One region of the Streptomyces sp. NPDC107517 genome, then DNA from elsewhere that is predicted to be linked to it. Evidence: riboswitches for the same ligand, from Rfam matches in the RefSeq annotation. Region 1 holds a riboswitch; the other holds the start of a gene.

Region 1 (15,046 bases):
CACTGACCATCAACCCGGGGCTCGACGAGTCCCGGCCGACCGAGACGCGGGACGCGCGCCGCTCGGGGCTTGTGCGCCTCGGGGAGATCGTGGCGTCCGCCCGGGCCGCGTTCGGCGTCCGGTTCGACCCGGTCGGCGAGCGGCTGTCGCTGGTGGACGAGAAGGGCCGCATCGTCGAGGACGACCGTGCGCTTCTGGTCATGCTGGACCTGGTGGCCGCCGAGCGGCGCAGTGGCCGGGTCGCGCTGCCGGTGACCACGACGCGTATCGCCGAGCAGGTGGCCGCGTACCACGGGACGCAGGTGGAGTGGACGACCACGTCGCCGGACGACCTCACCCGGGTCGGGCGGGACGAGGGCACCATCTTCGGTGGTGACGGTCGCGGCGGGTTCATCATTCCGGAGTTCAGCTCCGTCTTCGACGGCGCGGCCGCGTTCGTCCGGCTGATCGGGCTCGTGGCGCGGACGCAGCTGACCTTGAGTCAGATCGACGCGCGGATCCCGAGGGCGCATGTACTCAAGCGGGACCTCGCGACTCCGTGGGCGGTGAAGGGGCTCGTGATGCGGCGGGTCGTCGAGGAGGCCGGCGACCGGTCCGTCGACACGACCGACGGTGTGCGGGTCGTCGAGGCGGACGGGCGCTGGGTGATGGTGCTGCCCGACCCGGCCGAGGCCGTCACCCATCTGTGGGCCGAGGGGCCCGACGACGCGTCGGCACAGCAGCTGCTCGACGAGTGGGCGGCAGTCGTCGACAGCGCCGGTCGCTGAGCCGTCGTACGGGCCGGCCGGCGCCTGTCGCGGGCGCCGACCGGCCCATCGGTGGGGCCATTCGGAGGTAGAGGCCACCACGTGCGACGATGTGCGGCATGCCGCAGCAGCCCCCCGATCGGAGCAGTCCCTCACGACCCGTGAGCCCCAGACGTCCTGACGCCTCCATGTCGCTGCTGACGAACGTGATGGACCACAGCCTCGACGACGGATACGCGGAGGCGGCCGCCCGGAAGAAGGCCGAGGGCAGCGGCGGTATGCCGCGCACCCTGCGGGGCAAGCTCGGGCTCGCGGCGGGGCTCGTCCTCGCGGCGCTCGTGGTGACGGTGGGGGCGGCGCAGGCGCGGGTCGCGGCACCGGTCGTGGCAAAGGAGCGCGAGGAGCTCATCGCCCGTATCGACCGGGAGACGGACGCCGCGGACAAGCTCGAGCGCAAGGTGGACACGCTCCGCAACGACGTGAGCGACCGCCAGAGTGAGGCGCTGAAGAAACACGGTGGTGACAAAGGGGAGTTGGTCGGTCTGCTCTCCGGCGCCACTGCGGTGCACGGGCCCGGAGTGAAGCTGGTCGTCGACGACGCCAAGGAAGCCGACCAGGGCGGCGGAGGGCCGCGCGAGAGCGCCGGGTTCTCGGACACCGGGCGGGTGCGCGACCGGGACATGCAGCGGGTGGTCAACGGGCTCTGGCAGTCGGGCGCCGAGGCCGTAGCCATCAACGGACAGCGGCTGACCGCCCTGTCCGCGATCCGCGCGGCGGGTGACGCGATACTGGTCGACAACAGACCGCTCGTGCCGCCGTACACGGTGCTCGCGGTGGGGGACGGCCAGCGGCTGAGCACCCGGTTCCAGAACAGCCCTGACGGCCTGTACCTGCACGCGCTGCAGGAGAATTTCGGGATCCGGACCAGCATTTCCGCCCAGGACGACGTCCGCCTGCCCGCGGCGCCGAGCGTGACCGTACGTACAGCACAGCCGAGAACAGAGAAGGGCACATCGTGATCGCCGTACTGGGCCTCGTCGTGGGAGTCGTGGTCGGACTGTTCGTCCGTCCCGAGGTTCCGGCGGTGGTCGAGCCCTACCTTCCGATTGCCGTGGTGGCGGCCCTCGACGCGGTGTTCGGCGGCCTGCGGGCGATGCTCGACGGGATCTTCGACGACAAGGTCTTCGTCGTGTCGTTCCTGTCGAACGTCGTCGTGGCGGCCCTGATCGTGTTCCTGGGCGACAAGCTGGGCGTGGGCGCGCAGCTGTCCACCGGCGTCGTCGTGGTGCTCGGTATCCGTATCTTCTCCAACGCGGCCGCCATCCGGCGGCACATCTTCCGGGCGTGAGGCCGATGTCCGAGGACGAGAACAAGAACAACGACGAGCAGCACCGCCTGCGCAGGGAGCTGCCCGACGAGGTCGCCCCCGAAGCGGCGCAGGACGCGGACGGCGGGGACGACGCGGAGGCGCCGGCCGCGGGGACGAAGGGTCCGTCGCTGACCGGACGCCAGCGGCTGGCCAAGGGGCTGTGGCCGCCGCGGGTCTCGCGTGCGCAACTCATCGTCGCCGTCCTGCTGTTCGTGCTCGGCCTGGGGCTGGCCATCCAGGTGCGGTCCAACAGCGACAGCAGCGCGCTGCGCGGCGCACGTCAGGAAGATCTCGTACGCATCCTCGATGAACTGGATGACCGTACTCAGCGTCTGGGAGATGAGAAGCAGCGTCTCGAGGGGCAGCGCACCGAGTTGGAGAACAGCTCGGACCAGGCCGAGGAGGCCCGTAAGCAGACGGTCGAGAGGGAACGGCAACTCGGCATTCTGGCGGGCACCGTGGCGGCGCAGGGCCCCGGGATCACGCTGACGATCAGCGACAAGAAGGGCGCGGTGCAGGCGGACATGCTGCTCGATGCGATCCAGGAGCTACGCGCGGCGGGTGCCGAGGCGATCCAGGTGAACGACGTTCGGGTCGTGGCCGACACATATTTGACGGATGCGAGCGGCGGGAAGGTGAGTGTGGACGGTCACAAGATCGGCGAGCCTTTCGTCTTCAAGGTCATCGGCAAGCCGCAGGATCTGGAGCCGGCGCTCAACATCCCTGGTGGGGTGGTTCAGACTCTGGAGAAGGAGCAGGCCACCGTTACCGTGACACAGGCGCAGAAGATCGTTGTGGACGCCTTGCGACCCGCGAAGCGGCCTGACTACGCTCAGTCGTCGTCCCAGTGAGGCGGGGGCGCATGGGGGCGTTCGGGCCAGGGCAAGAGGTTGCGGGGGGTCGGCGCACCGTAAGCGGGGTGCGTGGTGGAAACTGTTTGGCGGATACGGACGTTGTGAGGATGTCTGTGTCGCCGATGTATGGCGGTGTGTGCAATCAGGGTTCGTCCTGCCCCACGGGCGGGTCTGTTTCGGTCAAGGGGAATCGCCCGTGAAGTTGTTTGCGAAGTTGTTCGGCAAGAGCGCACGTGAGGACAGCGGCAACGCCAATGCCACTGCCCGTCACCGTGCACCGCGCACTCAGGACGCGGAGGTGCAGGGGGCGGAGCGTCCGCTGTTCCGTGATCAGGTCGGTCCTCAAAGTGGTGACATTTCGGGCGGACAGGGCGCGTCGTCTGTTGACCCTGCCGTGTCCGGCCGCATAGGTTTCGGGGAACCGTCAACCTCAAGTGCGGGTGGAGGGTTTGCCTCCGATCCGTATGCGTCCCATGCCCCCGCGGGGCAGCCGCGGCAGGAGGATCCGTCCATGTCTGCACTGGTGTGTACGAGGTGCGGAAACCGCAACGCCGAGTCGAGCCGGTTCTGCTCCAACTGCGGTGCGCCGCTGCGTGCCACGGCCGAGCGGCCGTCCGAGACGACCTCGACGATTTCCATTTCGGGCCTTGAGGCCTACGACGCCGAAGTCACCGGTCAGACGCTGTCGCCGGCGCTCTCCCCGGAGGCCCAGGCAGCCGTCGACGCCCTGCCGCTCGGCTCGGCGCTCCTGGTGGTGCGACGCGGTCCGAACTCGGGCAGCCGCTTCCTCCTCGACGGCGAACTGACCACGGCGGGACGGCACCCGCAGAGCGACATCTTCCTTGACGACGTGACCGTTTCGCGCCGCCACGTGGAGTTCCGGCGCGGTGCCGACGGCGCCTTCACCGTCAGCGACGTGGGCAGCCTCAACGGCACGTACGTCAATCGGGAGCGGATCGACGCGGTCACGCTGTCGAACGGCGACGAGGTGCAGATCGGCAAGTACCGGCTGGTCTTCTACGCGAGCCAGCGGGGCATCTGACCTGTCAGGAAGGTCCATGCTTCAAACACCGAAGGGCGGTGCCGGTCACGGCATCGCCCTCACGGACAGTCGGCTGATGAGCATCGGCACCGTGCTGAACGTGCTGCGCGACGAGTTCCCCGAAGTCACCATCTCCAAGATCAGGTTCCTGGAGTCGGAGGGGCTGATCGAGCCGCAGAGAACCCCCTCGGGGTACCGCAAGTTCAGCCCGGACGACGTCGAGCGACTCGCCCACGTACTACGTATGCAGCGGGACCACTACCTGCCACTGAAGGTCATCAAGGAACAGCTCGACGCCCTGGAGCGGGGAGAAGCGATCACGCTGCCCTCTGCGGGGCGACCGGGTGACGGCGAGGACGGCAGGGCCTCGGAGGGCGGCGAAGGGCCGACAGTGGCCCGTGTGGGCCGTGACGAGCTGCTTGCCGCCGCCGGGATCGAGTCCCCCGAGCTCGACGAGTGGGAGTCGTACGGCCTCATCGCGCCGCTGCCCGACGGCGGATACGACGCGGAGGCGGTCACGGTCGCCGAGCTGGTCATGGAACTGGGCCGTTTCGGGATCGAGCCGCGGCATCTGCGGGCGATGAAGGCCGCCGCCGACCGGGAGGCCGGTCTGGTCGAACAGGTCGTCGCGCCACTGCGGCGGCACCGCAATCCTCAGACCCGGGCTCACGCGCAGGCTCGCGCGAAGGAGCTGGCGGGGCTGACCGTGAAACTTCACGGGGCGCTTGTGCAGACCGCGCTCGGCGTGCGTCTGCCCTGATCCGAGGGGTGCTCGCGCGGTGTGCGACCGGCGGTCGACGGGTGCCCGACTACCCAAACCTGCCGGGCACGTCCTAGGGTTGCTGTGTGAACGAGCTCGACGTCGTAGGTGTCCGGGTCGAAATGCCCTCCAACCAACCGATCGTGCTCCTGCGTGAAGTGGGAGGCGACCGCTACCTCCCCATCTGGATCGGACCGGGGGAGGCGACGGCCATCGCCTTCGCACAGCAGGGCATGGCTCCCGCACGCCCGCTGACGCACGACCTTTTCAAGGACGTGCTGGAAGCGGTCGGGCAGGAGCTCACGGAAGTACGCATCACGGACCTGCGCGAAGGCGTCTTCTACGCGGAACTGGTGTTCTCGAGCGGTGTCGAGGTCAGTGCCCGCCCGTCGGACGCCATAGCGCTCGCGCTGCGCACCGGTACGCCGATCTACGGCAGTGACGGTGTGCTCGATGACGCCGGGATCGCGATCCCGGACGAGCAGGAGGACGAGGTGGAGAAGTTCCGCGAATTCCTCGACCAGATCTCGCCCGAGGATTTCGGGACCAACAGTCAGTGACGCGAGCGGCCGCCGGAAGGCGGCCGCTGCCGCGCCGGTGGCCCGGCCGGACCATTCGGCTAGCCTTTCCCCGCGGTGAGGCACGGGAAACCACTCGTAGGGTGATTATCACTCGGCGTGCCGAGTGTGGCGATCGTTGACGCACCCCTGGTGACTGCCTACCGTCGAGAAGGCAGGTCAAAGAGGAGGTCGGCGTGAGAAGCAGCGGCGACGGTACGGCTGGGGGCGTCGGACACAGTCCGGCGGAGAGCGGCCCGTACTCGCTTCACGGCCACGCGGCCGGTCACATTCCGCGTCGGCCGACGGTGTTGCCGGTGGTCGCTCAGGGGGATGACGACGCGATGCCCGAGCAGGTCGGATACCGGGGACCCACCGCGTGCGCGGCGGCCGGGATCACCTATCGGCAGCTGGACTACTGGGCGAGGACCGGTCTGGTCGAGCCGAGTGTGCGTCCCGCCCACGGGTCGGGGACCCAGCGGCTCTACAGCTTCAGGGACGTGGTCGTCCTGAAGATCGTGAAACGGTTCCTGGACACCGGTGTGTCACTGCAGAACATCCGTACCGCGGTGCAGCACCTGCGGGAGCGCGGCTTCGGCGATCTGGACCGGCTGACCCTCATGAGCGACGGCGCCACCGTCTACGAGTGCAGCTCGCCGGCGGAGGTCCACGATCTGCTCCAGGGCGGTCAGGGCGTCTTCGGTATCGCTGTCGGTGTGGTGTGGCGGGACGTCGAGAGCGCCCTGTCGCAGCTGCACGGGGAGCGTATCGACACCGGTGAGACGCTCCACGGGAACAACCCCGCTGACGAGCTCGCGAGACGGCGCAACCGCGCGGTGTGAGCTGGGTCGGTGCCCGCGCCGGGGCATTGTCAGTGCCGTAGGGCAGCATCGGACATGTGAGAACCGCGCCCACGATCCTGCATCTCGACATGGATGCCTTCTACGCCTCGGCGGAGCAGGCATCGAAGCCGAGCCTGCGCGGGAAAGCCGTGGTCGTGGGCGGGATCGGACCTCGTGGGGTGGTGGCCACCGCCTCGTACGAGGCCCGGGTGTTCGGGGTGCACTCGGCGATGCCGATCGGGCAGGCGCGCAGGCTCGCCCCCAATGCCGCGTATCTCGTACCGCGCTTCCAGCTGTACCGCGAGGTCAGCGAGCAGGTGATGGCGCTGCTCCGGGAGCTGTCGCCGCTGGTGGAGCCGCTGAGCCTCGACGAGGCGTTCGTCGATCTGGAGGCCGGTGAGGCGGCCTGGGACGCCGCGTCGGCGCGGCTGGTCGGTGAGCGGCTGCGGGAGGACATCAGGGCCGTGACCGGCCTGACCGGCTCTGTCGGGATCGCGGCGTCGAAGATGCTGGCGAAGATCGCCTCCGAGGAGGCGAAGCCGGACGGGCTGGTGCTGATCGTGCCCGGCACCGAGCGCGCCCTGCTCGGGCCCATGTCCGTGCGCACGCTGCCCGGCGTGGGGCCGGCGACCGGGGACCATCTCAGACGCGCCGGGATCACCACGGTCGAAGAGATCGCCGAGGCGGGCGAGGACGAGCTCGTACGGCTGCTGGGGAAGTCGCACGGGGCGTCGCTGTACGCCATGGCTCTCGCGCACGACGACCGGCCCGTGGTGGCCGAGCGGGACGCCAAGTCGGTGTCGGTCGAGGACACGTACGACGTGGACATCCACGACCGGGTGCGCGTGCGGACCGAGGTGCAGCGGCTTGCGGAGCGGTGCGTGCAGCGGTTGCGGGGCGCGGAGCGGTCGGGGCGGACCGTGGTCCTCAAGGTGCGGCGCTACGACTTCTCCACGCTGACGAGATCCGAGACCCTGCGCGGGCCCACCGACGACCCCGCAGTGGTGCGGGAGGCGGCGGCGCGGCTCCTGGAGTCCGTGGACACGACGGGCGGGGTGCGGCTGCTGGGCGTGGGAGTGACTGGTCTGGCCGACTACACGCAGGAGGACCTGTTCGCGCAGGCGCGGGCGCAGGCCGAGGCCGAGGAGCACGCGGCCGAGGGTGAGGGCGAGGCGGACGGGGCGGATGGTGCGGGGGATCAGGGCCAGCCGGCTGCCGAAGGGGTCGTCGAGGCCGCGGACCGGCGCTGGGTGGCCGGGCGTGACGTGCGGCACGAGGAGTTCGGGCACGGGTGGGTGCAGGGGAGCGGGCTCGGGCGGGTGACGGTGCGCTTCGAGACGCCGTATTCGGAGCCGGGGCGGGTGCGTACGTTCCGGACGGACGACCCCGCGCTCGTACCGGCGGAGCCGCTGCCGCTGGTGGAGGGCGGGGTGGGGCGCTTTGCGGCGAGGGGGCGGGGTGCCGGGTCAGGTGTCGTCTGACGGGCGGGCGATCTTGCCGAAGTCGCGGTCCTCGGGCGGCTCGGGGTCGTCGGGGGCCGAGATGTCGAGCCCGTAGTGGTGGTAGAGCTGGAGCTCCTGTTCGGGGGAGAGGTGACGGCCGACCCCGAAGTCGGGGGCGTCCTTGATCAGGGAGCGTTCGAAGGGGATGCGCAGAGTGCCCTCCACCAGCTCGCTCGGCTCCAGGGGGACGAAGGCGTCCCGGCTGAACAGGCCTGTGCGTATGGCCGCCCACTCCGGGACCCCGGTCGCGTCGTCGAGGTAGACCTCGTCGACAGTCCCGATTTTGGCTCCGTTGCGGTCGAACGCCTTGCGGCCGATCAGGTTTCGCGGATCGACATCGGTCTGCACGGGGCCCTCCAGCTGCTCGCAACTCATCCGTAAGCACTACCAAAGTGCACATTGGTGACGGCGGCCACTCGAACCCGGGCGCGTTGTTGCCGCTGGTAGGCTGGCGATGGCTGCTGATCCCGTGCGGGAGAGTCCTCCGGATGACACCGGAGGCGCCGAAGGAGCAACTCCTCCCCGGAATCTCTCAGGCCCCTGTACCGCACGGACGAGGTCACTCTGGAAAGCAGAGCGGGCGTTCAGGCCTCCGCTCTCACCGACGGTGAAAGTCGGCATGCCCTTCGTGATGGGGGCGCGCCGGTGAAGCTCTCAGGTTGAGATGACAGAGGGGGAGGCCGTCCGGGCACCCGCGCCGTGGTGCCCCTCGCAGGTCGCAGTGACCAGGAGGCCTCCGCAATGACCGCCAACCGTATTCCGCTTTCCCAGCTGGAACAGGGAATCCCCTTCGAGCAGCGCCATATCGGTCCGGATGAAGCAGCGCAGGCCAAGATGCTCGCGCAGGTCGGGTACGGCTCGCTCGACGAGCTGACGGCGGCCGCGGTCCCGGACGTGATCAAGAGCGCCGAGGCGCTCGATCTTCCCGGAGCCCGCACCGAGGCCGAGGTGCTCGCCGAACTCTGCTCCCTCGCGGACCGCAACCAGGTCCTCGACTCGATGGTCGGGCTCGGCTACTACGGCACGTTCACGCCGCCCGTCATCCTGCGCAACGTCATGGAGAACCCGGCCTGGTACACGGCGTACACGCCCTACCAGCCGGAGATCTCGCAGGGCCGGCTCGAGGCACTGCTCAACTTCCAGACGATGGTCGCCGAGCTGACCGGCCTGCCGACCTCGGGCGCCTCGCTGCTCGACGAGGGCACGGCCGCGGCCGAGGCCATGGCGCTGTCGCGGCGCATCGGCAAGGTCAAGAACGGCGCCTACGTCGTCGACGCGGACGCGCTGCCGCAGACCATCGCCGTGATCCAGACGCGCGCCGAGCCGACCGGTGTCGAGGTCGTCGTCGCCGACCTCTCCGAGGGCATCCCGGCCGAGGTCGCCGAGCGCGGCGTCGTCGGCGTCCTGATCCAGTACCCGGGCGCCTCCGGAGCTGTCCGCGACATCAAGCCGGTCATAGAGCAGGCTCACGAGCTGGGCGCCGTCGTCACGGTCGCTGCCGATCTGCTCGCGCTCACGCTGCTGACCTCGCCCGGCGAGCTCGGCGCCGACATCGCCGTGGGCACCACGCAGCGCTTCGGCGTCCCGATGGGCTTCGGCGGTCCGCACGCCGGCTACATGGCGGTCCGCGAGAAGTTCGCGCGCAGCCTGCCCGGCCGCCTCGTGGGCGTCTCCGTCGACGCCGACGGCAACAAGGCGTACCGCCTCGCGCTGCAGACCCGTGAGCAGCACATCCGGCGCGAGAAGGCCACCAGCAACATCTGTACCGCGCAGGTGCTGCTCGCCGTCATGGCCGGCATGTACGCCGTGTACCACGGACCCGACGGACTCAAGAGCATCGCGCGGCGCACCCACCGGTACGCGACGCTGCTCGCCGAGGGCCTCAAGGCCGGCGGTGTCGAGGTCGTGCACGGCGCGTACTTCGACACCCTGACCGTGAAGGCCGCCGGGCGTGCCGCCGACATCGTCAGCGCCGCGCGCGAGGGTGGCGTCAACCTCCACCCGGTGGACGCCGACCACGTGTCGATCTCGTGTGACGAGACCACGACGCGTACCCAACTGGGCGCCGTCTGGACCGCGTTCGGTGTCGAGGCCGATGTCGACGCGCTCGACGCGGCCGCCGAGGACACGCTGCCCGCGGCCCTCCTGCGCGGGGACGACTACCTGACGCACCCCGTGTTCCACGCGCACCGCTCCGAGACCTCGATGCTGCGCTACCTGCGCAAGCTGGCCGACCGTGACTACGCGCTCGACCGCGGCATGATCCCGCTGGGCTCCTGCACGATGAAGCTCAACGCGACGACGGAGATGGAGCCGGTCACCTGGCCCGAGTTCGGCCAGATGCACCCCTTCGCGCCCGCCGAGCAGGCACAGGGCTACCTCACCCTCATCCGTGAGCTGGAGGAGCGCCTCGCGGAGGTCACCGGCTACGACAAGGTGTCGCTCCAGCCGAACGCCGGTTCGCAGGGCGAGCTGGCCGGTCTCCTCGCCGTCCGCGGCTACCACCGCGCCAACGGCGACGACCAGCGCACCATCTGCCTCATCCCGTCGTCCGCGCACGGCACCAACGCCGCGAGCGCCGTGATGGCCGGCATGAAGGTCGTCGTCGTGAAGACGGCCGACGACGGCGAGATCGACATCGCCGACCTGCGCGCCAAGATCGAGCAGTACGCCGACGAGCTCGCCGTCCTGATGATCACCTACCCCTCGACGCACGGTGTGTTCGAGGAGCACGTCGCCGACATCTGCGCGCAGGTGCACGACGCCGGAGGCCAGGTCTACGTCGACGGCGCCAACCTGAACGCCCTGGTGGGTCTCGCCAAGCCGGGCCACTTCGGCGGCGACGTCTCGCATCTCAACCTGCACAAGACGTTCTGCATCCCGCACGGCGGCGGCGGTCCGGGCGTCGGCCCGGTCGGCGTCCGCGCGCACCTCGCGCCGTACCTGCCCAACCACCCGATGCAGCCCGCCGCCGGACCCGCGACCGGCGTCGGCCCGATCTCCGCGGCGCCGTGGGGCTCCGCGGGCATCCTGCCGATCTCGTGGGCGTATGTGCGTCTCATGGGCGGCGAGGGCCTCAAGCGGGCCACGCAGGTCGCGGTGCTGAGCGCCAACTACATCGCCAAGCGTCTCGAGCCGCACTTCCCGGTGCTGTACACGGGCCCCGGCGGCCTCGTCGCGCACGAGTGCATCATCGATCTGCGCCCGATCTCGAAGGCGACCGGCGTCAGCGTCGACGACATCGCCAAGCGGCTCATCGACTACGGGTTCCACGCGCCGACCATGTCGTTCCCGGTGGCCGGGACGCTGATGATCGAGCCGACCGAGAGCGAGGACCTCACCGAGCTCGACCGGTTCTGCGAGGCGATGATCGCCATTCGCGGGGAGATCGAGAAGGTCGGTTCGGGCCGGTGGCCCGCCGAGGACAACCCGCTGCGCAACGCGCCGCACACCGCGGCCGCGCTCGGCGGCGAGTGGGAGCACGCGTACAGCCGCGAGGAGGCCGTCTTCCCCGCCGGTGTCGTGCCCGCCGACAAGTACTGGCCGCCGGTCCGTCGCATCGACCAGGCGTACGGCGACCGGAACCTCGTCTGCTCGTGCCCGCCCATGGACGCGTACGAGGACTGATACGCGCGCTGACATGCGTCAGGGCCGGTTCCGGGTTTTCCCGGGGCCGGCCCTTTCGTACGGGGGACGCCGTCGGCGTCCGGATCCGCTCAGGCCGCGGTCACGACGTGCACGGGGCGGTGCGGAGCGATGATCTGGCCGTTGGGCAGCAGCTCACCGGTGTCCTCGAAGAGCAGGACGCCGTTGCAGAGCAGACTCCAGCCCTGTTCGGGGTGGTGGGCCACAGGGAGCGCGGCTTCCCGGTCGGCGGAGTCTGCGGACGGGCACGGTGGCTGGTGCTGGCACATGGATGGGATCTTTCCCTGTGAAGTGATGTCGGTGATGGGTGTGATGTCGCTGTCTGTCCTGCGGCTCGAAGCGTTGTTCATGGCCGCCCCCCGTTTGTCGGTCGGTCCGGAACCCAGTGTTGCCCCACGGGCGTCAATCCGCAGGTATTTCGTCGCAGCGGTACTCACTGGAAGAGGACGCGTCACCCGTGCGGACGGTTCACCCCAACTGCGCTGTCCCTTCGGGTGGTTCGGGGTGGCCTGACCGGGCTAGTCCGGAAGGGCGGGCGAGGGCACGGCTGCGCCCCGCGACCGGTCGGCATCGGTAGCGGGGCGCGGGCGCGTGAGGCGGCCCGGTCGCGTCAGGCGGGTGAGCCCAGAAGTGGCGCGGGGGTCAGTCGATGGGTGAGGACGGGCAGCAGTTCGGCGACCCGGTGGGGGCGGTGGGCGGCGATGCCGGGCGGCGCGGGCGCGAGCGGGACCAGGAGGTCACTGGCCGCGGGATGTCCCGTGGAGGCGTCGGCATTGCAGTCCCCGTGCAGCCACAGGGTGAGCATGTACAGCTCCGGGACCGAGAGCAGACGCGGCTGGTAGGCCGCGGGCATGGACTCTGCCTGGCGCAGCGCGCGTTCGGTGGCCGCGACGTACGGGCCCTCGAAGAAGTGCGAGAACGCCCAGCCGTCGGCGGTCAGCATCGTGTCGGCGGCGGCCACCGCGCGCTCCCCGCAGCGGATCAGGAACCGCCAGCCGGCGAGTCGGGTCGGCGAAGGGCCCGCGCTGCCCGTGACCCGGTCCAGTACATGGACGGGCAAGGGGAGTTCGGGGCTCGCCGGTCCTTGGGCGGAGCGCAGGGAGGGGGTGCGGGCCTCGCGGACCGCGGTGGGTGAACCGAGGGCCGTGAGGACGGTGCGCAGGGCGGGCGCGGGAGCCGGAGGGACATGCAGCGGCATGGTGGGTCGCCTCTCATTCGACAGGCACGGTGGATCGAGGGCGTGGCGGGACGAGCGGACGGCGGTGTCTGCTGACCGGGCCAGAGGGGGCGGGGCAGGTACCGCGAGCGCCAACTCTCTGCCTCGTTCGCGAAGTTTATACGACACGTGTTCACGCAGTGTTTCAGCTAGCCGCCGCGAAAATGCTCGGCAAGGCGATATTCGGTCGCCGAGATGAGGGAAATCTCCCGGTTTCCAGCGGGGTCGGGTCCGTGACCTCGTAATCTTCACGGCGAGCGGACGGCCGATTCTCGTCGGCGTTTATCACCAGGCGAGCTGGAATCGGCTCCTCGACATGCCGCATGCCTCGTGAATGTGCCCCGTGACAACTGCTGCGAGAATACTCGCCCGTGGCGGGAAGCGGGGCGTTATCGATCAACTCGCCTGGGCATCATCCACCGTGACACAGGGGCCGGGCGGCCGGGCCGCCTACGCGAGGAGGGATGCTTCCATGGGGGAGAAGGTCGTGGCGGGCGCGTTCGACCTGTCCGATCGGCGGCACTACCGCAGGAAGTTGCAGCAGTGTCTGGCGGGGCTCGGGCGACTCCTGGAGGAGGAGAGGTTCGACCGTCCGAGGAATCTGATGGGCCTGGAGATCGAGTTGAATCTCGCAGGGCCCGACGGCATGCCGAAAATGATGAATGCGCAAGTTCTCGAGCGCATCGCGAGCCGTGATTTCCAGACCGAACTCGGAATGTTCAATCTCGAAGTGAACATTGCCCCCCATCGATTGGAAGGCCGGGTTCTCGACCGGCTCGCCGAGGAGCTCAGGACCGGCCTCGCCTATGCCCACCGGAAAGCGAACGAGGTGGACGCCGGGATCGTGATGATCGGCATTCTCCCGACGCTGGTGCCCGATGATCTCGTCTCCGCGAACCTGTCCGACGTGGACCGCTACAGCCTTCTCAACGACCAGATGGTGGCCGCGCGCGGCGAGGAGTTCGTGGTCGACATCGACGGGGTGGAGCATCTGCGCTGCAGCTCGGGGTCCATAGCGACCGAAGCGGCGTGCACCTCCGTGCAGTTGCACCTCCAGGTCACGCCCGCCCGCTTCGCCGACGTGTGGAACGCCGCGCAGGCCGTCGCCGCCGTACAGGTCGCGGTCGGCGCCAACTCGCCGTTCCTGTTCGGACATGAGCTGTGGCGCGAATCGCGGCCGCCCCTGTTCCAGCAGTCGACCGACACCCGCCCGCCCGAGCTCCAGGCCCAAGGGGTGCGGCCGCGCACCTGGTTCGGCGAGCGCTGGATCAACAGCGCGTACGACCTCTTCGAGGAGAACCTGCGCTACTTCCCGCCTCTGCTGCCGCTGTGCGACGACGAGGAACCGCTGCGCGTCATCGACGACGGCGGAGTTCCGGCGCTCGGCGAACTCGTCCTGCACAACGGCACCGTCTACCGCTGGAACCGGCCCGTGTACGGGATAGCCGACGGCATGCCGCACCTGCGCGTGGAGAACCGCGTCCTGCCCGCGGGTCCCACCGTCACCGACGTCATCGCGAACGTCGCGTTCTACTACGGCGTCGTACGCGCCCTCGCCGAGGACGCCCGCCCCGTCTGGACCCGCCTGCCCTTCGAGGCGGCGGCCCGCAATTTCGACGAGGCGTGCCGGTACGGGATCGAGGCGCGCCTGGACTGGCCCCGCCGGGGCCGCTTCGGCGGGGTCGAGAAGGTGCCCGCCGTGACGCTCGTGCGGGACGAGCTGCTGCCGCTGGCCGCCGCCGGGCTCGACGCCTGGGGGGTCGAGGCGGCCGACCGCGACTTCTACCTCGGGGTGATCGAGGAGCGCTGCCGGCGGCGGGTCAACGGGGCGTCGTGGCAGGCGGCGACGTTCCACCGCGCGCTGGAGAGCGGCCTGGAGCGCGACGCGGCGCTCGCGGCGACCACCCGTCGCTACTGCGAGCTGATGCACGCCGGGGATCCGGTGCACACGTGGCTGGTGGGACTCCCGGCACCGGCGGTGCAACTGGGCTGACGGGTATGCCGGTTGAGGCCGGTCAGCCCTTGGCGCCCGCCTCCACGATCGCCTTGAGGATCACCGCGTGGATCTGGGCCGGGTCGCTGACCTGGTGGCCGGAGCCGCCGGTGGCCCCGGCGATCTGCTCCACCTCGTCCTTGTCGGCGTCAGGGCCGACCGCGATGGCGATGAGCGGCACCGGGTGCCGGGGGTCGGCGAGGCGCTGGAGCCGCGAGACGAGGTGGCTGCGCGAGATGGAGCCGAGGTCCTGGTTCGCGCCGTCGGTCACGACCACGAGGGCGTTGAACTTGCCGCTCCGGTAGGACGACGTCGCCTCCTCGTAGGCCGCGAGCGTCGTGTCGTAGAGACCTGTGGCGCCGCCCGGCACGGGCTGGAGACCGCTGAACGCCTCGGACAGCTTGTCGCGCTGGGTGCCGCCGTCCTTGCGGTCGCCGAGGCGCTCGGTGGGGACGAGCTTGCGGTAGTCGCGGTTCCCGTCAAGGAGTGTGGCGAACTCCCACAGGCCGATCTCGTCCTC
Region 2 (15,046 bases), on a different contig from region 1:
CCTGGGTGATGTCGAGCAGGACGAGGTTCACCGGCCAGGGCGCGGGAGCCCGGCCGAGGGCGCGACCCAGGGCGTCCATGGGCAGGTTGCGCGCAGGGCCCTCCCACTGCGACAGCTCGACGCCGACGAAGAGGAGGGGGTCGCCGCCCTCGACGCTGGCGAGGCAGCGGCGGGCGGTCAGGACGACGCCGGACGCCTCGAACTCCTCGCGCACGGCGGCCAGGAAGTCGACCGGGTCGTCCTGCCAGTCGGGCTCGTAGAGGCTGACCCGGCCGCCCGTGGCGGGCCCGTCCAGCGGCGTACGGCCGGACTTGCACAGCTCGGCGACGGCGGGCGGGGGCAGCGGGACGCCGACGGCGCCGTCCGGATTCACCGCGATGCCGACCTGCGGGGGCAGCCCGCGCGCGAACTCGACGGCCGGCGCGACCGTGCAGCCCATCCGGTCGCCGACGACCGCGAGGAACTGCTCCTCGGAGCTGAAGACGGGCACATAGGCCTGGCCCTCGATCTCCAGCGTCGGCAGGTCGAGGTTCGGGCTGCCGGGTCCGCCGCCCTGGGGCAGCGGTATCCACACCTGGCTGCGCCCGAGGACCTCGACGATCCGGCCGCCCGCCGAGTCGACCCCGAGGGAGGCGGCGAGCACCTCCTCGAGCTCGTTGGCCGGCCACCCGCCGTACGGATGTGCGTGAGCCTGCGCCGGAATGTCCATGTGCCTACCACCCGCTCTGGAACCGCTCTGTCTGCGGCCGAACCCTAGCGCGTACGACTGACAGAACACCCTCCGCGTCCGCATGAATACAGAGGGTCGCCGCCGGTCAACTCCCCTCGAACCCGATCCCGTTCAGCACATCCGTCGCGTCCCGGTCCAGCAGCACCGCGGACGCGCAGCCCCACGGCAGGTCACCGCGCTCGGCGGACTCCACCAGGCCCGCGACCGCGCGGCGGTGCCGGGCGAACGCGTAGCGCGAGACCCCGCGGCCGCGGTCCCGCTGGCCCGCGAGCGCCGTGTCCGCGTCGACGTCGAGCAGCATCAGATGCAGGTCCGCGCCGCGCCGCCCGGCCTCCTTGGCCAGCCAGCGCCGCACCCAGCGCTGCGTGCCGCAGTCGTGCAGGACGACGCTGCCTCCCGAGCGCAGGGCCCGCCGCAGCCCGGCGAAGTGCGCGAGCCGCACGAGCGGGCGGTACACGGCGTACGGGAGCAGCCGCGGCAGCCGGGCCGCCCAGCGGTCACGCGTGTCCTGCGAGTCGATGCGCACGGCTCCCCCGGCACCGACCACGCGGCGCATCAGCGTGGACTTGCCACTGCCCGGGAGCCCCGAGACCACGATCAGGTCACCCCGCGCGAAGCCGAGGCGCCTCGGCGTGCGGCCGCCTCTGCCACGCAGATCCCTGACGACCGGACCGCGCCCTGTCACCGCCCCGGGGCGGGGCACAGCGCGCTGCCCGACCCCTGCCGCCGCGTACGCGCCCGCCGCTGCCTTGTGCACCGTGATCGTCCTCCCCGTTCCGGTCACGCCACCCTTGCCCGTCAAGTGTAAAGAGACGGTAATGCCCTACAAGTGGTTTCCCCGTGCGGTCGGCATGCAATGATGTGCGCGCCAAGAGCACGAACCAACTGCATACCGGCCGCTTGAATCCGCGCGGGAGAGCTCCCCGGACGCCTACGCGTCCCCGGGGGCGCCGAAGGAGCAAGTTCCTCCCTTGAATCTCTCAGGCCCCGTACCGCGCGGGCGAGGCATATCTGAAAAGCGGGCGGCCCTCGGCCGCTCCACCCAAGGTGCAAGCCGCGACCACCTCTACGTGTGGCGCCGGCGAACCTCTCAGGTTCCGATGACAGATGGGGAGGGAGACCATCGCCCTCGTCTGTCATGCCTGGGATCCTGGAGCACCACTCATGAGCAACATTTCCCGTAAGACCGCGCTCGACGCCCTGCACCGCTCGCTGGGCGCGACGATGACCGACTTCGCGGGCTGGGACATGCCGCTGCGCTACGGCAGCGAGCGCGACGAGCACATCGCGGTCCGCACCAAGGCGGGCCTCTTCGACCTCTCGCACATGGGCGAGATCACCGTCACCGGGCCGCAGGCCGTCGATCTCCTCGACTACGCCCTCGTCGGCAACATGTCCACGATCGGCCCCGGCCGCGCCCGCTACACCATGATCTGCCAGGAGGACGGCGGGATCGTCGACGACCTGATCGTCTACCGCCTGGGCGACGAGGGCGGCCTTCCCCGGTACATGGTCGTCGCCAACGCGGGCAACGCGCAGATCGTCCTCGACGCGATCACCGAGCGCGCCGCCGGCTTCGACGCCGAGGTCCGTGACGACCGTGACGCCTACGCGCTGATCGCCGTCCAGGGCCCCGAGTCCCCCGGCATCCTGAAGTCCCTCACGGACGCCGACCTCGACGGCCTCAAGTACTACGCGGGCCTGCCCGGCACCGTCGCCGGCGTCCCGGCCCTCATCGCCCGCACCGGCTACACCGGCGAGGACGGCTTCGAGCTGTTCGTCGCCCCGGAGCACGCCGAGAAGCTGTGGCAGGCACTGACCGACGCGGGCGCGCCGGCCGGGCTCGTCCCCGCCGGCCTCTCCTGCCGCGACACGCTGCGCCTGGAGGCCGGCATGCCGCTGTACGGGCACGAGCTGACGACGGCGCTGACCCCCTTCGACGCCGGTCTCGGCCGCGTCGTGAAGTTCGAGAAGACGGGCAACGAGGGCCGCTTCGTGGGCCGCGAGGCGCTCGAGGCCGCCGCCGAGCGCGCCGAGACCGCCCCGCCGCGCAAGCTCGTCGGCCTGATCGCCGAGGGCCGCCGCGTACCGCGCGCCGGGATGTCCGTGGTCGCCGGCGGCCAGGTGATCGGCGAGGTCACCTCCGGCGCCCCCTCCCCCACGCTCGGCAAGCCGATCGCCATCGCCTACGTGGACGCGTCGCACGCCGCCCCCGGCACCGAGGGCGTCGGCGTCGACATCCGCGGCGCCCACGAGCCGTACGAGGTCGTGGCGCTGCCGTTCTACAAGCGCCAGAAGTAACCCGACCGGTCCTCACGGGGCCGCCGGAAGTAACCCAGCGCACACCCCCCTCGTTCCGCAGCACCCACCCGCGTACAGGAGAATTCAGATCATGAGCAACCCCCAGCAGCTGCGCTACAGCAAGGAGCACGAGTGGCTGTCGGGCGCCGAGGACGGCGTCTCGACGGTCGGCATCACCGAGTTCGCGGCCAACGCGCTCGGCGATGTCGTCTACGCCCAGCTCCCCGAGGTCGGTGACACGGTGACCGCGGGCGAGACCTGCGGCGAGCTCGAGTCGACCAAGTCCGTCAGCGACCTGTACTCCCCGGTAACCGGCGAGGTCGTCGAGGCGAACCAGGACGTCGTGGACGACCCGTCGCTGGTGAACTCCGCCCCGTTCGAGGGCGGCTGGCTGTTCAAGGTCCGCATCTCGGATGAGCCGAAGGACCTGCTCTCCGCGGACGAGTACGACGCGTTCTCCGGCTCCGGCAACTAGGGACACCACTTCCATGTCGCTCATGAACACCCCGCTGCACGAGCTCGACCCGGACGTCGCCGCCGCGCTCGACGCCGAGCTGCTCCGCCAGCAGTCCACCCTCGAGATGATCGCGTCGGAGAACTTCGCTCCGGTCGCCGTCATGGAGGCCCAGGGCTCGGTCCTGACCAACAAGTACGCCGAGGGCTACCCCGGCCGGCGCTACTACGGCGGCTGCGAGCACGTCGACGTCACCGAGCAGATCGCCATCGACCGGGTCAAGGACCTCTTCGGCGCCGAGTACGCCAACGTCCAGCCCCACTCCGGCGCCTCCGCCAACCAGGCCGCCCTCTTCGCGCTCGCCAAGCCCGGCGACACGATCCTCGGCCTGGACCTCGCCCACGGCGGCCACCTCACCCACGGCATGCGCCTGAACTTCTCCGGCAAGCAGTTCGACGTGGTCGCGTACCACGTCGACGAGGCCGGTCTCGTGGACATGGCCGAGGTCGAGCGCCTCGCCAAGGAGCACCGCCCCAAGGTGATCATCGCGGGCTGGTCCGCCTACCCGCGCCAGCTGGACTTCGCCGCCTTCCGTCGCATCGCGGACGAGACCGGCGCCTACCTGTGGGTCGACATGGCCCACTTCGCCGGACTCGTCGCGGCCGGGCTGCACCCCAACCCGGTCGAGTACGCGGACGTGGTCACCTCCACCACGCACAAGACGCTCGGCGGGCCGCGCGGCGGGATCATCCTCGCGAAGAAGGACTTCGCGAAGAAGCTGAACTCGTCCGTCTTCCCCGGCTTCCAGGGCGGCCCCCTGGAGCACGTGATCGCCGCCAAGGCCGTCTCCTTCAAGGTCGCCGCGAGCGAGGACTTCAAGGAGCGCCAGCAGCGCACCGTCGAGGGCGCCCAGATCCTTGCCGCCCGTCTGACCTCGGACGACGCCCGCGCCACCGGCGTGAACGTGCTGTCCGGCGGCACCGACGTGCACCTGGTCCTGGTCGACCTGCGCGAGTCCGATCTGGACGGCCAGCAGGCCGAGGACCGGCTCCACGAGGTCGGCATCACGGTCAACCGCAACGCCGTCCCGAACGACCCGCGTCCCCCGATGGTCACCTCGGGCCTGCGGATCGGCACCCCGGCCCTGGCCACCCGTGGCTTCCAGGCCGAGGACTTCACCGAGGTCGCCGACATCATCGCCGAGGCGCTGAAGCCGGAATACGACGCGGCGTCCCTCAAGGCCCGCGTCACGGCGCTCGCCGACAAGTACCCCCTGTACCCCGGCCTGAAGTAGTTTCGTACGCATTTGTACGTATGAAATTTCGGGGCACCGCGCACACTGGACAGTGAGAGCGGTGCCCCGCCCCGTTCAGCCCCTGCGCACGACCCGGCAGACAACGGCGTCCGCCGAAACCCACCTAGGAGTTCCCCGTGGCCATCTCGGTCTTCGACCTGTTCTCGATCGGCATCGGCCCGTCCAGCTCCCACACGGTCGGCCCGATGCGGGCGGCCCGCATGTTCGCGCGCCGCCTGAAGAACGAGGGCCTGCTCGCCCACACCGCCGCGATACGCGCCGAGCTCTACGGGTCCCTCGGCGCCACCGGACACGGCCACGGCACCCCCAAGGCGGTCCTGCTCGGCCTGGAGGGCGACTCGCCCCGCACCGTCGACGTGGAGAAGGCCGACGACCGCGTCGAGGCGATCAAGGCTTCCGGGAAGCTCAGCCTGCTCGGCGTCCACGAGATCCCGTTCAGCTTCGACGACGATCTGGTCCTGCACCGCCGCAAGGCACTCCCGTACCACGCCAACGGCATGACGATCTTCGCCTACGACCACGAGGGCGCCCTCGTCCTGGAGAAGACGTACTACTCGGTGGGCGGCGGCTTCGTCGTCGACGAGGACGCCGTGGCCGGCGAGAACCCGATCGTGCCCGACGACACGGTCCTCAAGTACCCCTTCCGCACCGGCGACGAGCTGCTCCGCCTCACCGAGGAGACCGGCCTGTCCATCTCCGCGCTGATGCTGGAGAACGAGAAGGCCTGGCGCACCGAGGACGAGATCCGCTCCGGACTCCTCGACATCTGGCGCGTCATGCAGGCCTGCGTCTCGCGCGGCATGTCCCGCGAGGGCATCCTGCCCGGCGGCCTCAAGGTCCGCCGCCGTGCCGCGAACTCGGCGCGCCAGCTGCGCGCCGAGGGCGACCCGATGGCCCGCGCCATGGAGTGGATCACCCTCTACGCGATGGCCGTCAACGAGGAGAACGCCGCGGGCGGCCGTGTCGTGACCGCGCCCACCAACGGCGCCGCGGGCATCATCCCCGCGGTCCTGCACTACTACGTCAACTTCGTGCCCGGCGCCGACGAAGAGGGCGTCGTCCGCTTCATGCTCTCCGCGGGCGCCATCGGCATGCTCTTCAAGGAGAACGCCTCCATCTCCGGCGCGGAGGTCGGCTGCCAGGGCGAGGTCGGCTCCGCCTGCTCGATGGCCGCGGGCGCGCTCGCCGAGGTCCTCGGCGGCACCCCCGAGCAGGTCGAGAACGCCGCCGAGATCGGCATGGAGCACAACCTCGGCCTGACCTGCGACCCCGTCGGCGGCCTCGTCCAGATCCCCTGCATCGAGCGCAACGGCATGGCCGCCGCGAAGGCCGTCACCGCGGCCCGTATGGCCCTGCGCGGCGACGGCCGCCACCATGTCTCCCTCGACAAGGTCATCAAGACCATGAAGGAGACCGGCGCCGACATGTCCGTCAAGTACAAGGAGACGGCGCGGGGCGGCCTCGCCGTCAACATCATCGAGTGCTGACGATCAGCGGGGCTGAGGGCGGCGGCAGTCACAGGGTCGCCGTCGTGCCCTCCCCCGCCCCGCTTCCCGCGAGCCACTGGTCCCAGCTCAGGTTGAACGCCGCGTAGCCGTTGTCGGCCGGAGCCTTGGCACGCGGCGAGCCCGTGATCGTGACGGGGTCGCCCTGCTTGACCTGGCGGTAGAACCACTTGGCGTCGGACAGCGACAGGTGGACGCAGCCGTGCGAGCCACGGGCCGAGCCGCTGCCCGGGTTCGGGTCACCGGTCGAGTAGTGGACGTACGTGCCCGACTGCGTGAGGTGGACGTCCCAGGGCAGCGTCAGGTCGTAGTAGTTGGCGCTGCCCTTGTCGCAGCTGATGCCGACGCTGCAGGAGGTCATGTGGACCTTCTCCTGCTTGTCGATGACGGCCATCGTGCCGTTCCAGGTCGGGTACTCGGCGCTGCCCGCGTTGATCGACAGCGTGCGCACGGCCTGGCCGTTCTTGGTGACCTTCATGGTGTGACCGCTGACGGAGACGTCGGCCCGGACGTCGTCGCCGACCGTGAAGGAGTGCGTGTAACCGTGCACGCCGTAGCGGCCGTTGCCGTTGCTGACGCCCTTCATGTCGGCGTCGATCTTCACCTTCGTACCGGAGGGCCAGTACGTCTTCGGGCGCCAGTCCGCGCGCTTGTCCCCGAACCAGTGCCAGGCGCCGGCCACCGGCTGCGACGTGCTGACCTTCATGTGCTGCTCGACGGATGCGCGCGCCTTGGCGGCCACGGGGTTGGTGAAGACCACCGAAATCGGCATCGCCACACCGACCTTGGCGTCGCTCAGCGGAGTGATCGTCTCCAGGAGCATCGGCGGACCCTTGGGCTTCGCCGGCGAGGGCGAGGCGCTCGCGCCCGGCTTACGCGCCTCCTTCCCGTCGTTCCCGCCCGCCGCCTTGCCGCCACCGCCGCCACTGCCGCCGCAGGCGCTCGCGCCCACCAGCGCCGCGACCGTCACGAGCGCGATCCTTATTCCGCCCTTGCGCCGTCCCACGACCTGCCCCACTCTCCGATTCACCCATGCCCCCCAACGGGCCCAACTCACTGTCAGACAGTGACAGGGCTCCGGCAGTTGCAGGGACCCATGTAAAGCGTGTTCCAAGACTGCGGCCACCGAAACGTCCTGGCAGCGCCTCACCGCACGGGCGGATCAACGTGGGGAAAGGGGTGCCCCGACGGGATCGGATCGGGGACGATGGATGTTCGACCTCGTCGCCCCACCGACCAGGAGGCCCGGCATGCTGCGCGGCATCGACGTCAGTTCGTACCAGTCCACGTTCGACACGGAAGGCCTGTCGTTCGTCTTCATCAAAGCAACGGAGGGGCGCTCGTACGTCAATCCACGGCTCACCGCCCAGACGAAGCTGGCGCGTGACGGCGGCTGCGTCGTCGGCTTCTACCACTTCCTGTGGCCGGGCAACCTCACGGCGCAGGCCGAGTACTTCGTGAGCAAGGCCCCGGAGAAGGCGGGGGACTTGCTCGCCGTCGACTGGGAGACGACCGGGGAGGGCACCCACGCGAGCAACGCGGAGAAGGACCGCTTCATCCGCGAGGTGAAGCGCCTGCGCCCCCACCACCGGGTACTGCTCTACACGAACCGCAATTTCTGGCTGAATGTGGATACGACGTCGTACGCCGGTGACGGGCTCTGGATCGCCGACTACACGACGACCGGCAAGCCCCGTATCAAGGCGTCCTGGAAGTTCCATCAGTACACGGACAGTCCGCTCGACAAGGACGTCGCCCAGTTCACCAGCAAGGGCGCGCTGCGGGACTGGGCCACCCCGTGACACGCCCCCGCACCCGGTGACTCAGGCGCGCCACTCCGCCGTGCGCTCCGGGGACGCCTCGGCCAGGGCCTTGCGGACGGTGTCCGTGTCCGCCGCGAGGCCGTAGACGGGCGTGCCGGGCTGCTGACGCCAGGACTCGTCGAGGCTGCCCGTGTCCACGGAGTCGAAGCCGATCCCGTCGAGCAGCTCGCGTACGACCGCCTTGGCCGCCTCGTCGTCGCCGGCGACGGGCAGGGCGATGCGCTCGGGGTCGCCCTTGGGGCGCGGCTTGTCGAGGAGTTCGTGGGCGTAGGTGCCGTTGAAGACCTTGACGACGGGGTGGCCGATCTGGAGCTCGGTCCAGCGGCTCTCGGGCAGGCCCTCCTCGATGGCGGCGATGCGGCCGTCGCGCTGCTGCGGGTAGTAGTTGCCGGTGTCGATGACGGTGACGCCTTCCGGCGCGTCGTCGAGGAGGCCGTCGGGCAGGCCGGGGACGGCCTTCATGGGGACGGTCACCACGACGACCTCGGCGCCGCGGGCGGCCTCGGCGACGGTCACCGGCGTGGCACCGGTCTCCTCGGCGAGGTCGCGCAGGGTCTCGGGGCCGCGCGAGTTGGCCACGGACACGTCGTGGCCGGCCGCGGTGAACCGGCGGGTGAGGTTGCCGCCGATGTTGCCGGCGCCGATGATGCCGATCTTCATGTCGAGCCCTTCCGGAGGAGCGTGTGCGGTACGCGCGTGGTCACGTACCTCCGGGCCGGGCGGGCCATGCCGGTCTCGCGCGGGTTCCACACGAACGGGGTCGCACCTGCCTCAGTCCCGGCGCGCCAGTGCGCCCCGCATCACGGCCAGCTCCTCCCTCGCCTCGCGTTCCGCGGCGTCCTCGTCGCCCGACGCGACGGCGTCCACGAGCGCGGCGTGCGCCGCGTCGCCGTGGCCGGCCTCGGCGGCGCGTACGTCGACGAGGTCGAGCAGGTCGATGAGGCCCTGGCGCAGGGCGGGCGCGAACTCGGCGAAGAGATCGGTGAGTACGGGGTTGTGGGCGGCGGCCACGACCGCCGCGTGGAGCGCGATGTCGGCGTCGACGAACGCGGCGCCGCCCGCCTGCGCCGTCGCTCTGCGCGCGTCGAGGGCCGCACGCATCACGGTGACGTCCTCGGGGGTGCGGCGGCGTGCGGCGAGACGCGCGGCCTGGACCTCCAACAGGACGCGGACCTCGTAGACGTCGGCGACGGCGGCGGCGCGCAGCCGCGCGGGCCAGTCCTCGACGGGCCGGTCGGCGGTCACGAAGACGCCCGCCCCCTGCCGGGCGCGGACCAGACCGGCCCCGGCGAGCGCGCGCAGGGCCTCGCGGACCGTGGAGCGGCCGACACCGAGTTCCCTGGCGAGGGTCGTCTCGCCGGGCAGCTTGGTGCCGACCGGCCAGTGCCCCGACGCGATCTGCTCGCGCAGCCGCTCGGCGGCCTGTTCGACCAGAGGGCTGGGACGGAGCGCGCCGAGCGCCATGGGAATCACCTGCTCTTCTTGAACACCGCTGTGGAACACCGCTGCTCGTCCTGAACACCGCGTGAACCCGGAGACTTTATCCCCCTGCCGACCGGACCCCTTATTTTTCCCCGACAACTTGTCTGAGGACCTGAGCTGTGACTAGCCTACTGCTCGTGATCTTCCGCGGTCTGCTTCTTCTCGGCTGCCGCGGCGGGGCCTGACGCGACCGGCACCCCGCCGCGGGATGCCGTGCTGCCGGTCCTCGTCCGACCGAGCCGAAGGACACGTCACCCATGACCACCGCCCACGACTGGAACCCGCAGCAGCCGGGCCCCATGCCGTACCACCGCTACCGCCCGCACCACGACCGCGTCGACGTCCCCGTGCGGGACCGGAGCTGGCCGGGCGCCCGGATCGAGCGGTCGCCCCTGTGGGTCCCCGTCGACCTGCGCGACGGCAACCAGGCGCTCGCCGAACCGATGGACACCGGCCGCAAGCGCCGCTTCTTCGACCTGCTCGTCCGCACGGGGTTCAAGGAGATCGAGGTCGGCTACCCGTCGGCGAGCCGCACCGACTTCGACTTCGTACGCCACCTGGTGACGTCGGGAGCCGTCCCCGACGACGTCACGCCCGTCGTCTTCACGCCCGCACGGCGCGATCTGATCGAGCGCACCTTCGCCTCGATCGAGGGCCTGCCGCGCGCGGTCGTCCATCTGTACATCCCGACCTCCCGCGTCTGGCGCGACGTCGTGCTCGGCCGCGACCGCGCGCAGGTGTGGGAGTCCGTGCGGGACGCCGCCGCGCACATGGCGCGGCTCTCGGACGCCCGGCCCGGCGCGCACATCCGCTTCCAGTTCGCCCCGGAGACCTTCAACGTCACCGAGCCGGACTTCGTCCTGGAGATCTGCGACGGCCTGACCGAGCTGTGGGACGCGAGCCCCGACCGGCCGGTCACACACAACCTCCCGGCGACGGTGGAGATCGCGACGCCGAACGTGTACGCCGACCAGATCGAGTACATGCACAAGAACCTGTCCCGCCGCGACGCGGTGATCCTGTCCGTGCACCCGCACAACGACCGCGGCACGGGCGTCGCCTGCGCCGAACTCGCCGTCCTCGCGGGCGCCCAGCGCGTCGAGGGCTGCCTCTTCGGCAACGGCGAGCGCACCGGCAACGTCGACCTGGTCACGCTGGCCATGAACCTGTACGCGCAGGGCATCGACCCGATGGTCGACTTCTCCGACATCGACGCCGTACGGGAGGTGGTCGAGCAGTGCAACCGGCTGCCCGTGCACCCGCGCCACCCCTACGGCGGCGACCTCGTCTACACGGCCTTCTCCGGGACGCACCAGGACGCGATCAGCAAGGGCCTCGCGCATCACGCAGCGGCGGCAGCGGCGGCCGGGATCCCGGCGCAGCAGGCCCGCTGGGAGGTGCCGTACCTGCCGATCGACCCGGCGGACGTGGGCCGCAGTTACGAGGCCGTGATCCGCGTCAACTCGCAGTCGGGCAAGGGCGGAACGGCGTATCTGCTCGCCACGTACCACGGCGTCGACCTGCCGGCGCGGATGCGGCCCGAGTTCGCGCGGGTGGTCCAGGAGGCCACGGACGACAGCGGGCAGGAGGCGACCCCGAAGGATCTGTACGAGCTGTTCGGCTCGACCTACCTGGAACCGGGGCGCGGCGCCGGCCACGTGTGCCTGACGGCGTGGTCGACGGACAGAGACGGGCAGGCGCACCGGTTCGTGTGCACCCTCCAAGTGGGCGATCGCACGGGCGACTTCGAGGGGCGGGGCGGCGGAACCCTGTCCGCGTTCGTGGACGCGCTCGCGGCGGCCGGGGTCGGCGTCGACATCGTCGACTTCACCGAGGACGCGCACGGCGAGGAGGCCACGGCGTACGCGCAGTGCCGGGTCGACGGCGTGACGGCGTGGGGCGCGGGCCGTGCCCCTTCACCGCTGGCGGCGTCGGTCCAGGCGGTCCTGGCGGCCGTGAACCGGGCGGTGGCGGCGCGATAGAAGCGCGGCGCGAAGCGAGGGGGCGCCCACCGGAGTCCGGTGGGCGCCCCCTCGGGGACGGTCGGGCGGACTAGTCGCAGGTGCCCGCGAACGTGTTCCGGGTCACGACGTCGGTCGTCGCGGCGGTCGTGTCCAGCCAGACGGCGCGCCGACCGTCACCGAGGGACGGGGCCAGCTGGGCGCCGGAGGAGCAGGAGACCCGGCTGAAGGCACCGGTCCCCGCGACCACGTCGGCCGTGCCGGCCGCCATGACCTTGACCTTCTCCGGTCCGCTCCAGGAACCGAGGCCGCTCCAGGCGTCGTACGTGGAGTACGCGAAGTAGTCGTCGGTGACGGAGAACTGGGCGAAGTAGGTGCTCGTCGGGAGGCTCACCTTCGCCGCCTCGGTCAGGTCGTCGACGGGCGCGGACCGGAAGGTGGTGCTGCCGAACAGGCTGCTGTTCTCCCGCCAGAAGATGCGGTCCGCGGCGAGCTGGATGTCACCGACGGAGTTGAAGAGGAAGCCGCCGATCCGCTTGCTCTGGGTGGTGCCGGTGGCGATGTCGTAGAGGCGTACGTAGGTGTGGTCGGCGCCGCCGGCCCAGGCGATCTGCCCGTGCTTCATCGCCAGTCGGCCCGCCTTCGTGCCTGCCTCGGGCGTCACGTTGACCGTGGTGCCGTCGGCCTTGCGCAGGATGACGTCCTGTTCGCCGTCGGCGGTGGTGCGGATGTAGGCGAGCGCGCCGTTCTCGGTGACCGGCTCGGTCTCGTCGGCGTCCGGGGTGTCGACCAGCTTCCTGATCGCCCCCTGGCCCTTGTCACCGGCCTGGTAGATGCCGATGCCGTCGGCGGAGATCCGGGTGAAGACGACGCGCTCGTCGTCGAGGGACGGGTCCATCAGGTAGGCGTCCCGCTGCGCCAGCTCGTGCTGGTGATGCTTGCCGAAGCGGCCGACCGTGATGCCGAAGGCGGCGCCGCCCTCGCCCCAGGCGACGGCGTCGCCATGGCCGATGGCGTAGACATCGCCGCTGATCTGCGCGGCCTGCTCGTCGAGGCCGGAGTAGACCTCGTAGGCGGGCAGGACGTCGGCGCCGATGGTGGTGCCGTCGTGGGTGCCGGCCTTCTGCTCCCAGCCCTGCTCGATGCCGTGGTCGTCGAAGGCCTTCGCGATGACGGCCAGATCGGTCTTGGAGACCTTCAGGGACTTGGCGGCGAGGGTGACCGCGTTGCGCATGTCGGTGAAGCCCGACAGCGGGGTGAGGTAGTTCTGGGCCGCCCGGTAGGTGATCCGGTCGGCGAGGCCGGCACCGAGACTCTTGCGCATGTCCCACAGCGCGCCACCGACGATGGTGGAGTTGGCGTGCACACCGCCGTTGTCGAAGTCGAGCGTCATGGGCTGGTAGTCCCGCTGCGCGTTGCGGCCGTCGTTGAGGTCGCGCAGGGCGCACTCGTCGAGCGGCTTGGTGCCGTTGCAGAGGTATTCGCCGATGAGGCCGGAGGTGGGGTCGCTCATGGGGATGCCCTTGTCGGCGGTCTCCATGGCGTTGCCGAAGTAGTCGGATATCGCCTCGTTGAGGGCGCCCGACTGGTTGAGGTAGACGAGTCCGGCGGAGTGTTCCGTGACGCCGTGCGTCATCTCGTGGCCCACGACGTCGAGGCCCACGGACAGCGGCACGCCGTTCATGTGGCCGTAGACCATCTTGTCGCCGTCCCAGAACGCGTTGGCGTAGTCCTTGCCGTTGGCGGCGACATTGACGACGGAGTAGATGCTGCCGCCCTTGCCGTCGATGCCGTCGCGCCCGATCTCGTCCTTGTAGTACTCGTAGACCTTGGCGGCGTTGAGGTGGGCCTCGACCGCGCCCGACGACGTGTTCGCCCCGTCGAAGCGGTCGGTCGCGGACTTCACCAGCGGGATGTCGTCCGCCACGGGGCCGCCCGCGACGACCGTGTAGTTCTCGCGCTGCGCGTCGTAGGTGCGGATCTGCCCGCCGGTCCGCGCGTACATGGCGCGCTCCGAGTCGACGAGCGTGTACGAGCCGTCCGCCTCCTTGTTGACGTTCAGCTTCGCCTCGCTGCCGTCGACGCGTACGCCCGTCCCCTGCGCGGGCGACGCGTCGGCGGCGTCGACGTTGTTGTACGAGAGCGCGATGCCGCCCACACGCGCGTCGACGTACACCTCCTGGCGCACGGGGCTGCCGTCGGACCGGGCGCCCGTCACGGTGAAGTGCCACGCCAGCTTGCCGCCGGTGGCGTCGGGCAGGACCGTCAGGCCGTGCCCGGCGGTCTTCGCGCCCTCGACGCGGGACAGGTCGCGGTCGAGCGTGAACATCCGCCGCTCCGCGGCCGCCTGCGTCACCGTCGGGGTGGTGGAGACCGTGAGGTGGGTGTAGAGGGTGCCGGTCGCGGAGGTGACGCGCCGGCCGCCGTCGGCCGCCTCGCTCTGCACCGCGTACTCGGCGCCGAACACCGGCACGCCGTTGTGCTGCTGGCGGAAACGGACGGAGGACTGCTTGCCGGACGTGGTGGTCCCGAGCGTCTTCAGGTCGGAGACCGGGACCTTGTACGTGTCCTTGTGGGCCTTGAGATGGGCGCGAGCGGCCTCGGCGGGCGTGCCCACGCGCGCCGCGTCGTCCAGGCCCTGCGTCACCGCGGGCGCGACCGGCACCGGCTCCGCCACCGTGGTGGCCGGGGGCGCGGTGGTGTCGCCGTCCGCCCACGCCGGCGCGGCCAGCAGCGCCGACCCCGTGGCGGCGACGACCACACCGGTCGCCAGCATCCGCCGGATCCTCGTTCGTCTCACAGAGCCCTCCCCATCACACACCTGCATGCGGAACGCGTGCGCCCCGCTCGCTTGACGGGGTCGATGCTTCGGTATGGCGGGTGAAGCGACCAGAGGGTGATGCTGGCGCGAACATGCCGTGGCGTAAATACGCCTCAGGAGCCCTGTGGTGAAGGGGAGTTGGCGTTTCTCTCAGCCAGCCAGCCCGCGCGGCCCGCGTGCACGCCGAGCTGGAAGCGGGTCACGGCGCCGGCCTCGTCCATGAGGGCGCGCAGCCGCCGCTGCACGGTGCGGTGGCCCATGCCGAGCTGCCGGGCGATGGCCGCGTCGGTGAGGCCGATGTGCAGCAGAGCGACGATCTGCCGGTCGGTGGCGTCGAGTTCGTGTCCGCAGCCGGAGCCCTCGGCGCTCTGCGCGCCCAGCCGCCTGCCCTTGGCGAAGTGCTGCTCGAAGAGCGACTGCAGACCGGCGAGCAGGCCGCTGCGGTGCACGACAAGGGCGACGGGTTCGGCCTCGTCACGCTCGGGGTCGAGCGGCAGCAGGGCGACCCTGCGGTCCACGAGGACCATCTTGATCGGCAGCTCTTCGACGACGGCGATCTGCTGGCCGTGCGCGATGACGTCGGCCAGCGGCTGTGCGGTGCCCGGCTGTTCGAGACAGCCGCGCTCCACGACGGCGCGCAGGATGACACCGCGG

Evidence for each region. A riboswitch is a leader RNA that binds a small molecule or an ion and turns the genes downstream of it on or off. The one in region 1 is predicted to bind glycine.
Region 2: linked by a shared signal. The riboswitch ahead of gcvT (glycine cleavage system aminomethyltransferase GcvT) and the one ahead of gcvP (aminomethyl-transferring glycine dehydrogenase) in region 1 are both predicted to bind glycine.

What each region holds. Positions count from the first base shown of each region.
Region 1 covers NZ_JBVJPM010000017.1:159,224-174,269, reverse strand. Annotated here, with positions in the region: gene ACZ67T_RS32250 (mannose-1-phosphate guanyltransferase) at 1-767, shown strand, start outside; gene ACZ67T_RS32245 (DUF881 domain-containing protein) at 857-1,765, shown strand; gene ACZ67T_RS32240 (small basic family protein) at 1,762-2,094, shown strand; gene ACZ67T_RS32235 (DUF881 domain-containing protein) at 2,100-2,966, shown strand; gene ACZ67T_RS32230 (FHA domain-containing protein) at 3,049-4,011, shown strand; gene ftsR (transcriptional regulator FtsR) at 4,028-4,771, shown strand; gene ACZ67T_RS32220 (bifunctional nuclease family protein) at 4,858-5,331, shown strand; gene ACZ67T_RS32215 (MerR family transcriptional regulator) at 5,526-6,170, shown strand; gene ACZ67T_RS32210 (DNA polymerase IV) at 6,227-7,651, shown strand; gene ACZ67T_RS32205 (PRC-barrel domain-containing protein) at 7,637-8,020, opposite strand; glycine riboswitch at 8,135-8,230, shown strand; gene gcvP (aminomethyl-transferring glycine dehydrogenase) at 8,414-11,299, shown strand; gene ACZ67T_RS32195 (DUF5999 family protein) at 11,389-11,586, opposite strand; gene ACZ67T_RS32190 (hypothetical protein) at 11,928-12,515, opposite strand; gene ACZ67T_RS32185 (glutamate-cysteine ligase family protein) at 13,006-14,526, shown strand; gene ACZ67T_RS32180 (substrate-binding and VWA domain-containing protein) at 14,549-15,046, opposite strand, start outside.
Region 2 covers NZ_JBVJPM010000008.1:315,694-330,739, forward strand. Annotated here, with positions in the region: gene ACZ67T_RS21040 (enhanced serine sensitivity protein SseB) at 1-709, opposite strand, end outside; gene ACZ67T_RS21045 (AAA family ATPase) at 816-1,433, opposite strand; glycine riboswitch at 1,632-1,735, shown strand; glycine riboswitch at 1,736-1,847, shown strand; gene gcvT (glycine cleavage system aminomethyltransferase GcvT) at 1,895-3,031, shown strand; gene gcvH (glycine cleavage system protein GcvH) at 3,123-3,506, shown strand; gene glyA (serine hydroxymethyltransferase) at 3,520-4,779, shown strand; gene ACZ67T_RS21065 (L-serine ammonia-lyase) at 4,917-6,287, shown strand; gene ACZ67T_RS21070 (L,D-transpeptidase) at 6,316-7,311, opposite strand; gene ACZ67T_RS21075 (glycoside hydrolase family 25 protein) at 7,556-8,107, shown strand; gene ACZ67T_RS21080 (NADPH-dependent F420 reductase) at 8,129-8,788, opposite strand; gene ACZ67T_RS21085 (FadR/GntR family transcriptional regulator) at 8,900-9,592, opposite strand; gene ACZ67T_RS21090 (2-isopropylmalate synthase) at 9,868-11,592, shown strand; gene ACZ67T_RS21095 (M4 family metallopeptidase) at 11,663-14,347, opposite strand; gene ACZ67T_RS21100 (helix-turn-helix transcriptional regulator) at 14,506-15,046, opposite strand, start outside.